2 regions of the Neorhizobium galegae bv. orientalis str. HAMBI 540 genome follow, and region 2 is predicted to be linked to the other one. Evidence: riboswitches for the same ligand, from Rfam matches in the RefSeq annotation. Region 2 holds a riboswitch; the other holds the start of a gene.
What was found. Region 2 has a riboswitch for FMN ahead of RG540_RS01550 (6,7-dimethyl-8-ribityllumazine synthase). Riboswitches for the same ligand answer to the same signal wherever they lie in the genome.
Positions count from the first base shown of each region.

Region 1 (6,329 bases), on a different replicon from region 2:
GGATAAATGGGGTGAAGTCCGTCGTGGCGACCGGCATGCGGATCGCGTCGATGACCTTGCCGCCCTTCTTTTCAAAAGCGGCCTTGAAAGCCTTTTCTGCATCAATACCGGGACCATAATCCGATACGGCAGTGACGACCGTCTTCAAGCCCTGATCAAAGGCCCATTCGGCCAATGGTGCGGTGACCTGCCAGAGGGTATAGCTGGAACGCAGGAAATAGGGCGATCCCTTATTGATGGATGAGGTGGCTGCGTTGAAGATGACCGTGGGAGTTTCCGATTGGTCAATCAGCGGGGCGACTGCGAGCGCGTTCGGCGTAAAGGTGAATCCGGCAAGATAATCGACCTTCTCGCGGATCAGCAGTTCCTGCGCCAGCGTCTTGGCGACGTCGGGATTGGAACCGCCGACATCCTTGTAAATGAATTCGATCGTGTGCCCGCCAGCCTGTTTGCCGTGTTTGGCGGTATAGATTTCGATCGCTTCCTTGTACTGTTTGCCATAGATGGCGAACGGGCCAGAGAACTCTGCGATGACGCCGACCTTGATCGTATCCGCCCAACAAACGCCGGCGGAAAGCATCGCGGCCGCAAACGCAGCGCGTTTCAGAATATTCATTGTGATCCTCCCAAACCACGTTTCCAATCGCCGGCCACTCCTCGCACCAGGCAATATGAGTTGCGATCGCAACTGATCGGAACATATATCATCGTGTTGCGATGTCAACTCAACGATCTCATGACTTCCGCCAGCCACCGGGTGGCCAAGACGCAATTCTCTGATCCGCACCAGAATCGCGATGGCCTCAAGATAGCCGTGGCCGCCTTCGTTGAAGGGGCTGGCCTCGTCCTCGATGCTTCCCGGCATAAGGCTCCAGACAGGGGAGATATTGGTGGCGGCTGAAGGCGAGCAGCTTTCGGACGCTTTCATTCGAGGAGCCACCGAGGATGAGAGGTGTCGATCTCAGAATGATAGGCTAGCTATATCGCCGCCATCTGTCCGCGGGCCCGGGCCGGGCCGTTGCCCCTGAAGTATCAGCCCGGCATCCACCGTCAGGCGCCTAAACACACCCCACTCCGTCATCAGGATGGTTAAGAAGAAGAACACGCTTCATCAGGGGTCAGTGTATTATCATTCGGGATTCGAGGGAGCGGCCGTGCACCATTTCTACGAGGCGGAGGAGTAAGATCATCTGAGATTCCCTGCTGAGACTACCTCATCGGGGACAGACCCTTGCGGCGGATTCAAGCATGTGCCCGCCGGAAGCCTGTCGCCGGACACGGAAGACGAGGTGGAGATCGGACGGTCGAAACGTCAGGCCGCCTTGCTGTTCAACGATGCCGTGCGGTAGGCGACAAGATCCTCTATGGTAATCAGGTGAAGACCATGTCGGCCTGCAAATGCTTCGAGTTCAGGAAGGCGCGCCATGGTGCCATCATCGTTCGCAACCTCGCAGATTACGCCTGAAGGCGACAGGCCGGCCAGCCGCGACAGGTCTACCGCTGCTTCCGTGTGACCGGGGCGGGCGAGAACACCTTTAGGATGGGCTCGCAGAGGGAAGATATGGCCCGGCCGAGCGAAATCCTCGGGTCGGGAACCGTCCGTCACCAGGGCGCGAACGGTTGCGGCACGGTCTGCAGCAGAAATGCCGGTTGAGGTTCCGGGAATATAATCTACCGAAACCGTGAAAGCAGTTTTGAGCATCTCGGTGTTGCGGGAGACCATCAACGGAATCTCGAGTTCATCGAGGCGCCCGCCCTCCATCGGGACGCAGATCAGCCCCCGGGCGTGGTTCATCATGAACGCGATCGCCTGAGGCGTGATCTTGTCCGAAGCGATCAGAAGATCACCTTCATTTTCCCGGTCGCGATCGTCGACAACGACAACGATCTCTCCGCGAGCGATCGCGGCGACTGCATCTTCAATCTTTGAAATTGCCACTCTTCTTGCCTTTCAAGGGTTAGCCGGTGTGAAACGGCGTGCATGGCCTGTGAGCCACCAATATCCCTTGGGCGAACAATGCGATGATGCCGCCGCTCTTCGAGCGGCGTACCTGCCTTGTCCTCTTCCATCCGGACTATACCGTCGGCTCCGGCATCTCACCGGATCTGCTGACCCTTCCTTTGGAGAAGGCGCTCGCGGGCTCCGGAATTGCTTCCGATACCGCCGGTGGGGAATTTCACCCCGCCCTGAGAACCGAACCAAGATAGGAAATTCAACCGCCTGAACGCAAGCCCAAAATAGAGCACGCACTGTTCATTTTCTGCGTCTCCTCGGAACTGACAACGGCCACGCCATCGTTTCAGCGCACACCACGCACCTCCGGTTGCCAAAGACTCAGGACATGATCAGTCCGCCGTCGACATTGATCGTCTGCCCGGTGATGTAAGCCGCGTCGTCGCTGGCGAGGAAGGTCACGAGGCCGGCAACGTCCTCGCCGGAACCTGCCCGCTTCATGGGGATGCCTTCGACCCATTCCTTCATAAGTTCGCCAGGAGCGTAGTTGCCCAGCAGCTTGCCCCAGGCCTGGTCGTTGTACGCCCACATGTCGGTCTCAATGATCCCGGGGCAGAACGCGTTGACAGTGATTTTCTCGGTCGCGACTTCCTTGGCAAGACTCTGGGTAATCCCGACAACGCCCATCTTCGAGGCAGCGTAGTGAGGCGTATAGATAAAGCCATCGCGGGCCTGTCCGGAGGCCGTATTGATGATACGGCCTCCCTTGCCGTGCTTGCGCATGCGCAGAATGGCCTCCTGGGCGCAGAGGAAGACCCCCTTCGTATTGACAGCCATGACCTTGTCCCACTCGCTTTCGGTCATGTCCTCGATCCGAGCGATCGTGATGACGCCGGCATTCTGGATCGACACGTCGACCGTGCCGAACGCGTTCTCAGCCGCATCGTAGAGTGCCCTGACGCTCGCCTTGTCGGTCACGTCGCCAACAAAGGAGATTGCATGACCTCCTGTGGCCCTGATCTTCTCGGCAACACCATGGACCGCATCCTCGTTGGCAGAAACGACGAGGTTTGCGCCCTCGCGTGCGAAGCGATAGGCGATTGCAGCACCGATACCGCGGCTGCCCCCGGTTATCACGACGGTCTTGTTCTCGAAACGATTCATGGAAATCCTCCTATTGGGTCGGGGTTGAGGTGGCCGAACGAGAGTGGCCTCAGGCGGAGGCCAGAATGATCCGGGCGAAGTCGGCCCCCTTCAGAGAGGCTCCGCCGACAAGTGCGCCATTCACGTTTCGCACGCCGAAGATCGACCCGGCATTGGACGACTTGACGGATCCCCCGTAGAGGATCCGCGCTTGGCGGCCGTCCGGGCCAAGCTCGTCTTCGAGAAGATTCCGGACAAACGTATGGACCTCCTCGATCTGATCTGGTGTCGGCACTACTCCTGTTCCGATTGCCCATACCGGCTCGTAGGCGATTGCGGTATTGGAGCTGGTGGCGGTCGCGGGGAGTGATCCGCGAAGCTGCCTGCGCACCACGTCGAGCGCATGGCCATCATCCCGTTCCGCGCCGGTTTCGCCAATGCAGATGATGCTGGTCAACCCCGAGGCATGGGCGGCCGCCGCCTTTCGGGCGACGGTCATGTCGGTTTCGTGATAGACGGCCCGACGCTCGGAATGTCCCAGTATCACGTATCGCGCTCCCACCTCAGCGAGCATCTCTGCGGAGATGTCACTGGTATATGCGCCAGACGTCTTGGCGTGGCAGTCCTGAGCGCCAATCGCAATCGGAGATCCTTGAGCCTGTGTCACGGCCTTTTCCAGCAGCGTGAAGGGCGGGCAGATCACGATGTCGCACGCCGCCCGTTCGGCACTTTCCTTCAGCGCCTCGATCTCGGCTAACGAGGAGGCGAGCCCATTCATCTTCCAGTTTCCAGCAATCAGTTTCCTCATGGCGCTCACCAGCAGCAGAAGCCGCCGTCGACGAGCAGATCCACGCCCGTCACGAAGCTGGCAGCGTCAGAAAGTAAAAATACCGCTGGGCCGACCATCTCGTCGACATTGGCCATGCGCTGCATCGGGGTCTGTTCCTCGAACAGCCTTGTCTGATGGACCATTTCCGGTCTCGTGTTCATCGGGGTCGCGGTGTAGCCGGGGGAGATCGTGTTCACCCTGATCCCGCGGCCCACCCACTCCATCGCCATTGACTTGGACATATGGATCACGCCCGCCTTGGAGGCATTGTAGTGAGCCTGGCTCAGGCCTCTGTTGACGATGACGCCGGACATGGAAGCGATGTTGACGATCGACCCGCGACCGTTCCTGAGCATCGCTCTTGCTTCAGCCTGGCAGGATAGGAACACCCCCTTCAGGTTGATGTCCATCAGGGTTTGGTACTGGTCCTCCTCCATCTCCTCAGCAGCATTGGCGTTGGCGATGCCTGCGGCGTTGACTGCAAGGGTCAGCGGCCCCAGCTCGGCCTCTGTTCGCGCGACCGCCTCGGCGAGGCAGGACTTGCTGGTGACGTCGCAGGCGATCTGGATCGACCGCCGGCCGGCGACCTGGACATGTTTCGCGGTGTCGGCAAGACCATTGTCCGAACGGCGATCGAGCAGAGCGACATCGGCGCCGCATTGCGCCAGGCCGATGGCGATCCGCTGGCCGATTCCGCTACCGGCGCCGGTGACGATGGCGATCTGGCCTGCAAGATCAAAAAGCCTCGGTGCGTTGAGAGTGATGTCGGACATCGCTCTTCCTTCCCTGTCTGTTTCAGATTGTGGCTAGCTCCATGACGGAGACGTCGTTCGCCTCGTCACGATTGAGGATTCCTGCCTGCTTGCCTTGCGCGAGCACGAGAATGCGGTTCGAGATTCCAAGGACCTCTTCGAGGTCGGAGCTGACGACGATTACCGCGACGCCCGTCCGGGCAAGGTCAGCAATGATGTCGTAGATACTTGCGCGGGCGCCCACGTCGATGCCACGGGTCGGTTCGTCCAGCACGACGACCTTCGGATCGCGCGTCAGCCACTTGGCAATCACGACCTTCTGCTGGTTGCCCCCCGAAAGATCCGAAGCGAGCTGACCCGAGCGGCCCTTGACCCCGAACTTCGCGACGGCTTCGTCAGCGAAGGTGCGTTTGGCACGGGGCGAGAGCCAGCCGCGTCCGAGTTTGTCGAGATTGGCGTAGACGATGTTCTCGCCGATGCGGTGTCCGACGACCAAGCCCTGATCCTTGCGGTCTTCCGGAACCATGACGATTCCATTGGCGATGGCGTCCGCCGGGCATCGGAGTTTCAGTTCCCGTCCCTCGAGCTTGATGGATCCTGCACTGACGGGGTCAGCTCCGGCGATGGCACGGACGAGCTCGGTGCGGCCTGCACCGATAAGCCCTGCGATTCCAAGAATCTCCCCCGCCTTGACGTCAAAGCTGACATCGCGGAATGAGCCGTTGGGAGAACCAAGACCGGAGATCTGCAGAACCGGCCGGTTCTTGGGAACAGGAAGAGGAGGGAACATCCGATCAAGCGATCGCCCCACCATGCTTTCCACGATAGTGCGCACCGGCGTGGCGCTGTCAGCGAATTCCTGGACTCGCTCGCCGTCCCGAAGAACGACGATCCGGTCGGTGATCTGCCTGATCTCCTCCATGCGGTGGGAGATATAGATGATGCCGACGCCTTCGGACCTAAGCTTCCTGACCTGCTCGAACAGAGCTTCAGTTTCCGCTCCTCCGAGCGCTGCCGTCGGTTCGTCGAGGATCAGGAGCCTCGCATCGAGAGCCAACGCCTTCGCGATCTCGACGAGTTGCTGGTTTGCTGTAGAAAGACCTTCAACTTTGCGCGTCGCGGGAAGGTGTAGGTTTAGGCGGGCAAGCTGCTCCTGGGCGCGGCGGACCATCTGGGCGCGGTCCACAACGCCGTTCTTCATGGGCCAGCGTCCGATGAAGACGTTTTCGGCGATTGAAAGCTGCGGCAGGAGCTGCAACTCCTGATGAATGAGAACAATACCATTGTCGATGGCTTCTCTCGGGGTGGCTGGGGCATAGGGCTGCCCCAGCCATGTCATTGTACCTTCGGAGGGCGTGCGTGATCCCGCAATGATGCCGGAGAGCGTGGATTTTCCCGCTCCGTTTTCACCGAGAAGCGCGACCACCTCGCCGGGATGGACGTCCAGGCTAACATTTTTGAGAACCTGGAGAGGTCCGTATCGCTTGGATATGCCCCTCAGTGAAAGAACCGGAACGGTCACAGCTACGCCTCCTCAAGGTCAAGTCGATCAGGGATGGTTGGCGATGAAGCCTGCCACGTTTTCCTTCGTCGTCAGCGTGGCGTCCATCAGCTGGACCGGCGGGACCTTCTCGCCGGCCACCAGCTTAAC
Region 1 covers NZ_HG938354.1:405,069-411,397, forward strand. The annotation lists gene RG540_RS24470 (ABC transporter substrate-binding protein) at 1-616, opposite strand, end outside; gene ribB (3,4-dihydroxy-2-butanone-4-phosphate synthase) at 1,313-1,939, opposite strand; FMN riboswitch at 2,055-2,199, opposite strand; gene RG540_RS24490 (glucose 1-dehydrogenase) at 2,336-3,118, opposite strand; gene tpiA (triose-phosphate isomerase) at 3,168-3,905, opposite strand; gene RG540_RS24500 (SDR family oxidoreductase) at 3,911-4,699, opposite strand; gene RG540_RS24505 (sugar ABC transporter ATP-binding protein) at 4,722-6,200, opposite strand; gene RG540_RS24510 (sugar ABC transporter substrate-binding protein) at 6,228-6,329, opposite strand, start outside.
Region 1: linked by a shared signal. The riboswitch ahead of ribB (3,4-dihydroxy-2-butanone-4-phosphate synthase) and the one ahead of RG540_RS01550 (6,7-dimethyl-8-ribityllumazine synthase) in region 2 are both predicted to bind FMN.

Region 2 (6,329 bases):
ATCTGGCGCGATACCGACAACCGGCGCTCCGGCGTGCTGCCCTTCGTGTTCAGGCAGGATTTCGGTTTTGCCGACTACGTGGAGTGGGCGCTCGACGCGCCGATGTATTTCGTCGTCCGCGACGGCAAGTATCACGACTGCACGCATGTCACCTTCCGCCAGTTCATGAACGGCGCGCTGAAAGGCGAGATCAAGGACTGGGAGCCGACCATGGGCGACTGGACCAACCACCTTTCCACCCTCTTCCCCGACGTTCGTCTGAAGCGTTTCCTCGAAATGCGCGGCGCCGATGGCGGCCCGTGGCGGCGGATCTGTGCGTTGCCCGCCTTCTGGGTCGGCCTGCTTTATGACGATGCGGCGCTTGCCGACGCCGAAACGCTGACCGCCGACTGGACGGTCGAGGACGTCATCGCCATGCGCGATGCCGTGCCGGCGAAGGGCCTGAAGGCTGAAATCAAGGGCAAGTCGGTGCTCGACGTCGCCCGCGAGGCGGTGGCGATCTCCAAGGCGGGTTTGAAGGCGCGGGCGCGGCTGAACGGCGAAGGCCAGGACGAAAGCATCTTCCTGCAACCGCTTGACGAAGTGCTCGCCAAGAAGACGACCATGGCAGACGACATGCTGTCTCTCTACCACGGTCGCTGGAACGGTTCGGTCGAGCCAGTGTTCGAGGATTACCAATATTGATGCGAGATTGAGATCGGTTCTAAAAACCGGTTTCCGTTCAGCACTTTCCAGATATAGTGGTGCATCACCCTAACCGGAAAGGATTCTCCATGCTGCCACTGTTCGACATGATGCTCAGGGCTCAGAACGGCACAGGCATGGACGCGATTGCCAAGCAGTTCAATCTGGCCCAAGAGCAGGCCACCCAGGCGATGGCGGCACTGATGCCCGCATTTTCCTCCGGCCTCAAGCGCACCAGCGCCAACCCTTATGATCTGACCTCGCTGATGAGCAGCATGGTCTCCGGCGCTTACTCCAAATATTTCGAGGACCTGACCAAGACCTTCACGCCGCAGGGCACGATGGACGGCAATGCGGTGCTCGAAAAGCTGTTCGGCTCCAAGGAAGTCTCCCGCGCGATCGCGGCGCAGGCCGAACAGCTCACAGGGATCGGCCAGGAAGTTTTCAAGAAGATGATGCCGGCCATGGCCGACACATTGATGGGCGGGCTGTTCAAGCAGATGAGCGGTCAGATGACCGGCGCCAACGAAGCGTTCGCCGCCTCTCCCATCGGCCAGATGCAGCAGCAATGGCTGGAAAGCATGGGCCTGCAGCCGAAGGCGAAACCGCAATCGGCGGCCAATCCCTTCGACAATCCCTTTGCCCAGGCGATGCGTTCCATGTGGGGGCTCGACAAGCCGGAGCAGCCGCAGCCTTCAACAGGGAACCCGTTTGCCGACAATCCGTTTGCCAAGGCTTTCCAGGACATGATGGGCAGCGCGTTCGCGACCCCGAGCAACACAGCCGCCCCTGCCCCGGAAAAGCCCAAGGACGCACCGGCGGCCGAGGCTAATCCCTATCGCGACGTGCTGAACAACATGTTCGACAGCGGACTTGAAGTGCAGAAAAGCTACCAGAAAAACATGGAAGCGATCTTCGACACCTATCTGCGCAATGGCACAGGCGCCAATGCCGAGCCGGCGGCGACGCCTGCCGCTCCGAAGCCTTCCAAATAAAAAAAGCCCGGCACGGATCGACCGGCCGGGCAAGCAGCAGGGCTATTGGCTATCACCCTGCGGGGAAAAAGTCAGGCAAGATCAGCGATTGGCCGGCCTTGCGAAGCGATGCCGCGCACGCTCGCGGGCGGAGCGCGACAGAAGCAGAGACGGATCGTCCAGCACGCCGGACCGATTGAGCGCCATCACCACATCATGCCGTGTGATGCCGATATCGTTGAGCTGGCGGTCGTCGAGATCATGGAGGCGATTGCTCGCCAAACGATTGCGAAAGGCACGCCACACGGATTTCGTTCGCAGCATCACGACAGCCAGACGGCCTTGCGTGCCGCGCTCCTCGTGAACCAGATCGAGTTCAGTTCCGCAGTCGGTCGTGCTCATTGATGTATCCTTTCGCAGGCACGAGAAAGGCCATCCCTTCCGTGGAGGTCCGACGGAAGGGCTGCCCGGGTTGGGCGCTCAGGGAAGAAGCACCCTTCGATTTTGATTTGCGATCCCCTTATCGCGGAAAAACTATTGATCAGTCCAACGAATGTTTCTAATGATTAGCATCAACCTCTCTGATGGGTCACTCTCATGTCCGCTCCGCTTGATATCGACCAGCTGCATACCTTTATTTCCATCGTCGACACCGGCAGTTTCACCAAGGCTGCCGATCGGGTGTTCAAGACCCAGTCCGCCGTTTCGATGCAGATGCGTCGGCTCGAGGAACGGATCGGCAAGCAGCTGTTTGCCAAGGACGGCCGCGGCAACCGGCTGACGGCCGAGGGCGAGAAGCTCCTGAACTATGCGCGGCGCATCATTCGCCTCAACAACGAGGCGATCGCCGCCTTCGACGACAACCGTCTCGAGGGCACGCTCCGGATCGGCACGCCGGACGACTATGCCGACCGCTACATGCCTGAGATCATCGGCCGTTTTGCCAAGACCCACCCGAATGTCGAGCTCTATATCGTCTGCGAGCCGTCCGTCAGCCTTGCCGAAAAGATGGCGCGTGGCGAACTCGACATTGCGCTCGTCACCCACAACCCGCGCCAGCGCATTTCCGACGTTGTGCGCACGGAGCCGCTCTGCTGGGTCGGATCAGCCAACCATCCGCTGAAGGACGACGCGCCGGTGCCGCTCGCGGTCGGTCGCCGCGATTGCCTGTGGCGGCAGCTCGCCTGCTCGGCGCTCGATGCGGACGGACGCGAATACCAGATCTTGTTCACAAGCTGGTCCTCGACGGTCGTCGCAGCCGCGGTGCTTGCCGGCATGGCCGTCTCGGTGCTGCCGGAATCGGCGCTGCGCACCGGCATGAAGGTGCTGTCGTCGGCCGACGGCTTCCCGCCGCTGCCACCGGTGCAGATCGGCTTGATGAAGCGGCCAGGGCTTTCGCCGTCGCTGATGAACGCCATCACCGACCACATCACCGCCTGCCTCGACAACATCTCACCGGCCGTGATGCCCGACGATCTCGACGGCGAGGTCAAAACGTTCCAGCGCATGCCACGGGCTCGGGCGGCACAGGTGATGCCGGGATGGTAAGGGCCACGAGTTCGGCCTTGCCTTCCCCTCACCGGTCACGCTAAATCGCCCTGTTCTCAGGGCGGGGCGAAACTCCCCACCGGCGGTAGGCGGCGCGAGCCGTGAGCCCGCGAGCGCCTTCCGATGGAAGGGTCAGCAGATCAGGTGCGATGCCTGAGCCGACGGTCACAGTCCGGATGAAAGAGAACGGACGTGCAGCACCCGCATCCCGCGGGCGCTACGGACGTGCGTGATCGCCTTGGGTGCCGTGTCGTAACCTGAAGGAGATTCCATGACACACACCCGCTTCGCTTTCGTCAAAGCAAACTGGCATTCCGAGATTGTCGACAAGGCTCTCGAAGGCTTCCTCGAGCTCATGCCGAGCGAAAACGTCGATATCTTCGACGTGCCCGGCGCCTTCGAGCTACCGCTCATGTCGCGCGATCTGGCGGCGACCGGAAGATATGCCGCGGTCGTGGCCGCAGCGCTGGTCGTCGACGGCGGCATCTATCGGCACGATTTCGTGGCTTCGGCGGTGGTCGATGGATTGATGCGCGCCGGCCTCGATACGGGAGTACCGGTCCTGTCGGTGTCGCTGACGCCACATCATTTCCAGGAGACCGCGCACCACAAATCGATATTCAGCGCGCATTTCGTCGAGAAGGGACGCGAGGCCGCCCAGGCGGCCCAGATGATCGTCGATACGCGGCAACGCATCGCCGCCTGACGCATAGGCGCCAAAACAAAAGCCGGGGCTGGACCCCGGCTTCCCTGTTTATTGCAACGCCCAGGCGCGAGCACCGCCGGCTTGCGGACCTGCAGCCGGATTACGCCAGGTTCTTCTTGAAGAACGCCACCGAGCGGCTCCAGGCGAGATCGGCGGCCGCCTTGTCGTAGCGGGCGGACGACGTATCGTTGTTGAAGGCGTGGTTGGCGCCGTCGTAGACGAAGATCTCGAAGGTCTTGCCGTTCTTTTCGAGCGCCGCCCTGAAGGCAGGGATGCCGGCATTGATGCGTTCGTCGAGCCCGCCGTAATGCAGCAGCAGCGGCGCCTTGATGGCGGGCACGTCCTCTGCCTTCGGCTGGGCGCCGTAATAAGCGACGCCGGCGTTGAGGCTGGGGGACTTCACGGCCAGATTGTTGACCGCGCCGCCACCCCAGCAGAAGCCGATCGCACCGACCTTGCCGTTCGCACCGCTGATGCCGGCGAGATAGGCGCGGCTTGCCTCCCCGTTGGCCGAAACGTCGTCGGGCTTCAGCGAGGAGAACATCTGCCGGGCCTGCTCTTCGTCCGCCGGCGTACCGCCCTGGGGCGCCAGGAAGTCGACTGCGAGCGCATTGAAACCTTCCAACGCCATGCGGCGGGCGACGTCCTTGATATGGGCGTTGAGCCCGCGGTTCTCGTGGATGACGAGGACGCCGCCGCGCGTGCCGGAGGCATTCTTGGGTTTTACGAGATAACCCTTCATCGTCGCGCCGCCGGCGCCCGGATATGTAACGTCCTCCGTGGTCAGCCGGTCGTCATTGGCGGCAATGATATCGGCCTTGGCAGAACTGGCGCCGATCAGGGGCGCAATCGCGGCTGCGGCAGCGCCAGAGCCGGCAAGCTGGGTCAGCTTTTCCATGAAGCGACGGCGGTCCAAAGTCAGGTGGGTATATTCGTCATAGGCGTCGATCATCGCCTGGGTAATCTTCGGGGTCTCGTTGTCCATGACTATTCCTCCGTAGCGGACTGTATGACGAAGAAATCTACAACGAGGAGCTTCCACTTGCAGATGAAACACTGAGTGATCGAAGTGTGGGATATTACACTTATTCGTGAGTTCGTTTTGAGCGGAGGAGCCCGCGGGGATTGTGACGGGCTCGTCCGGTGGCTCGACGGATCGCGGCGGTACAGCCGTTCATTCTCGCCTCGCCCGCCTATCTCCATAAACATGGCGAGCGCTGGCCAGGCTAAAGTATTATCCTAGTTCAGAGCCAACCAGACCGCGAGCCAGACCCACATCGCCATCACCGCAAAAAAGCCGGCCATGAAGAGCGGGCGGCGATAACGCAGCCGGTTGCTGGTGAGGTGGACGTAGGAATGCGCATATCGGGACAGGACGAAGACCCAGGCGAGCGCAACAGTGCCGCCATTGTCTGCAGTCGAGACGTACAGGACGAGGCAGACGGCGTAAAACAGGACCGGCAGTTCGAACTGGTTCTTGAGGTTATTATGGACGGCGCGGCTCTCGGGCGGCTCTTCCCGGCTTTCGCGGAAATGGCCTGCTTCGGCACTGCCTGCCTGGACGGCCTCGAAACGTTGTCTCGACAAAAGCCAGTAGAGAAAGAAGACCAGCGCGGCATGCGCGATCATCGGCCAAAGCGTCGCATCAGTGGAAAGCATCGGTTCTCCTCATTTTCATCGGCGGGAACCAGATAACGCGGGCTCTCCTGTACGCAAATGGCGCCGGTTGACCGGCGCCATGCAATCTCATCCATAGCAGCAGGTCATTGCGGGGTCAGGTTCTCGGTGCCGGAGCCGTCCTTGCCGGAAATCGTCCAGGCACCTTCCAGCGAACCGTCGTCATTGACCTTGTAGACGACGAGACCGACCGCCTTGCCGAGCACGTAACCGGCGGCGAAGGAATCGCCATAGAGCATGCAGATGCCGCTGGACGTGGAAGAACCGGTCTTCCATTCGATCGAGCAGGTCGTTTCACTGGTCAGCGCGATCTTCGCGGTTCCCTTGTAGGCGGAACCGTCGAGATTCGTGCCCTCGACCTTGTACATACCTGCGCGGACGGTTTGCGCCTGCGCAGGTGTAACGAATGCTGCGCCCAGAAGGAGCGCGCAAGCCAGAAACTTCTTCATGTTTACCCCCGAAAATTCTCCCGTCGGCATAATCACCAACGTTCGTTATCTAGCAGGGAATCACGAAAGAAATAAGCAGCCGGGCCATCGCGACAGGACATCGCGACCGGCATCCGCCCAACTTTTTTGAATTTTGGGGAGGAGGCGGTAACCTCTTCCCCCGACGGATGTCAGGCGCCGGAGCCCGGATAGTTGGGGCTCTCGCGGGTGATCGTCACGTCATGCGCATGGCTTTCGCGCAGGCCCGCGCCGGAGATGCGCACGAAGGTGGCGCGCTCCTGGAATTCCTTG
Region 2 covers NZ_HG938353.1:319,577-325,905, reverse strand. The annotation lists gene RG540_RS01570 (glutamate--cysteine ligase) at 1-684, shown strand, start outside; gene RG540_RS01565 (DUF937 domain-containing protein) at 774-1,679, shown strand; gene RG540_RS01560 (DUF1127 domain-containing protein) at 1,761-2,060, opposite strand; gene RG540_RS01555 (LysR substrate-binding domain-containing protein) at 2,256-3,206, shown strand; FMN riboswitch at 3,255-3,398, shown strand; gene RG540_RS01550 (6,7-dimethyl-8-ribityllumazine synthase) at 3,478-3,912, shown strand; gene RG540_RS01545 (dienelactone hydrolase family protein) at 4,013-4,897, opposite strand; gene RG540_RS01540 (MAPEG family protein) at 5,152-5,571, opposite strand; gene RG540_RS01535 (hypothetical protein) at 5,676-6,038, opposite strand; gene guaB (IMP dehydrogenase) at 6,209-6,329, opposite strand, start outside.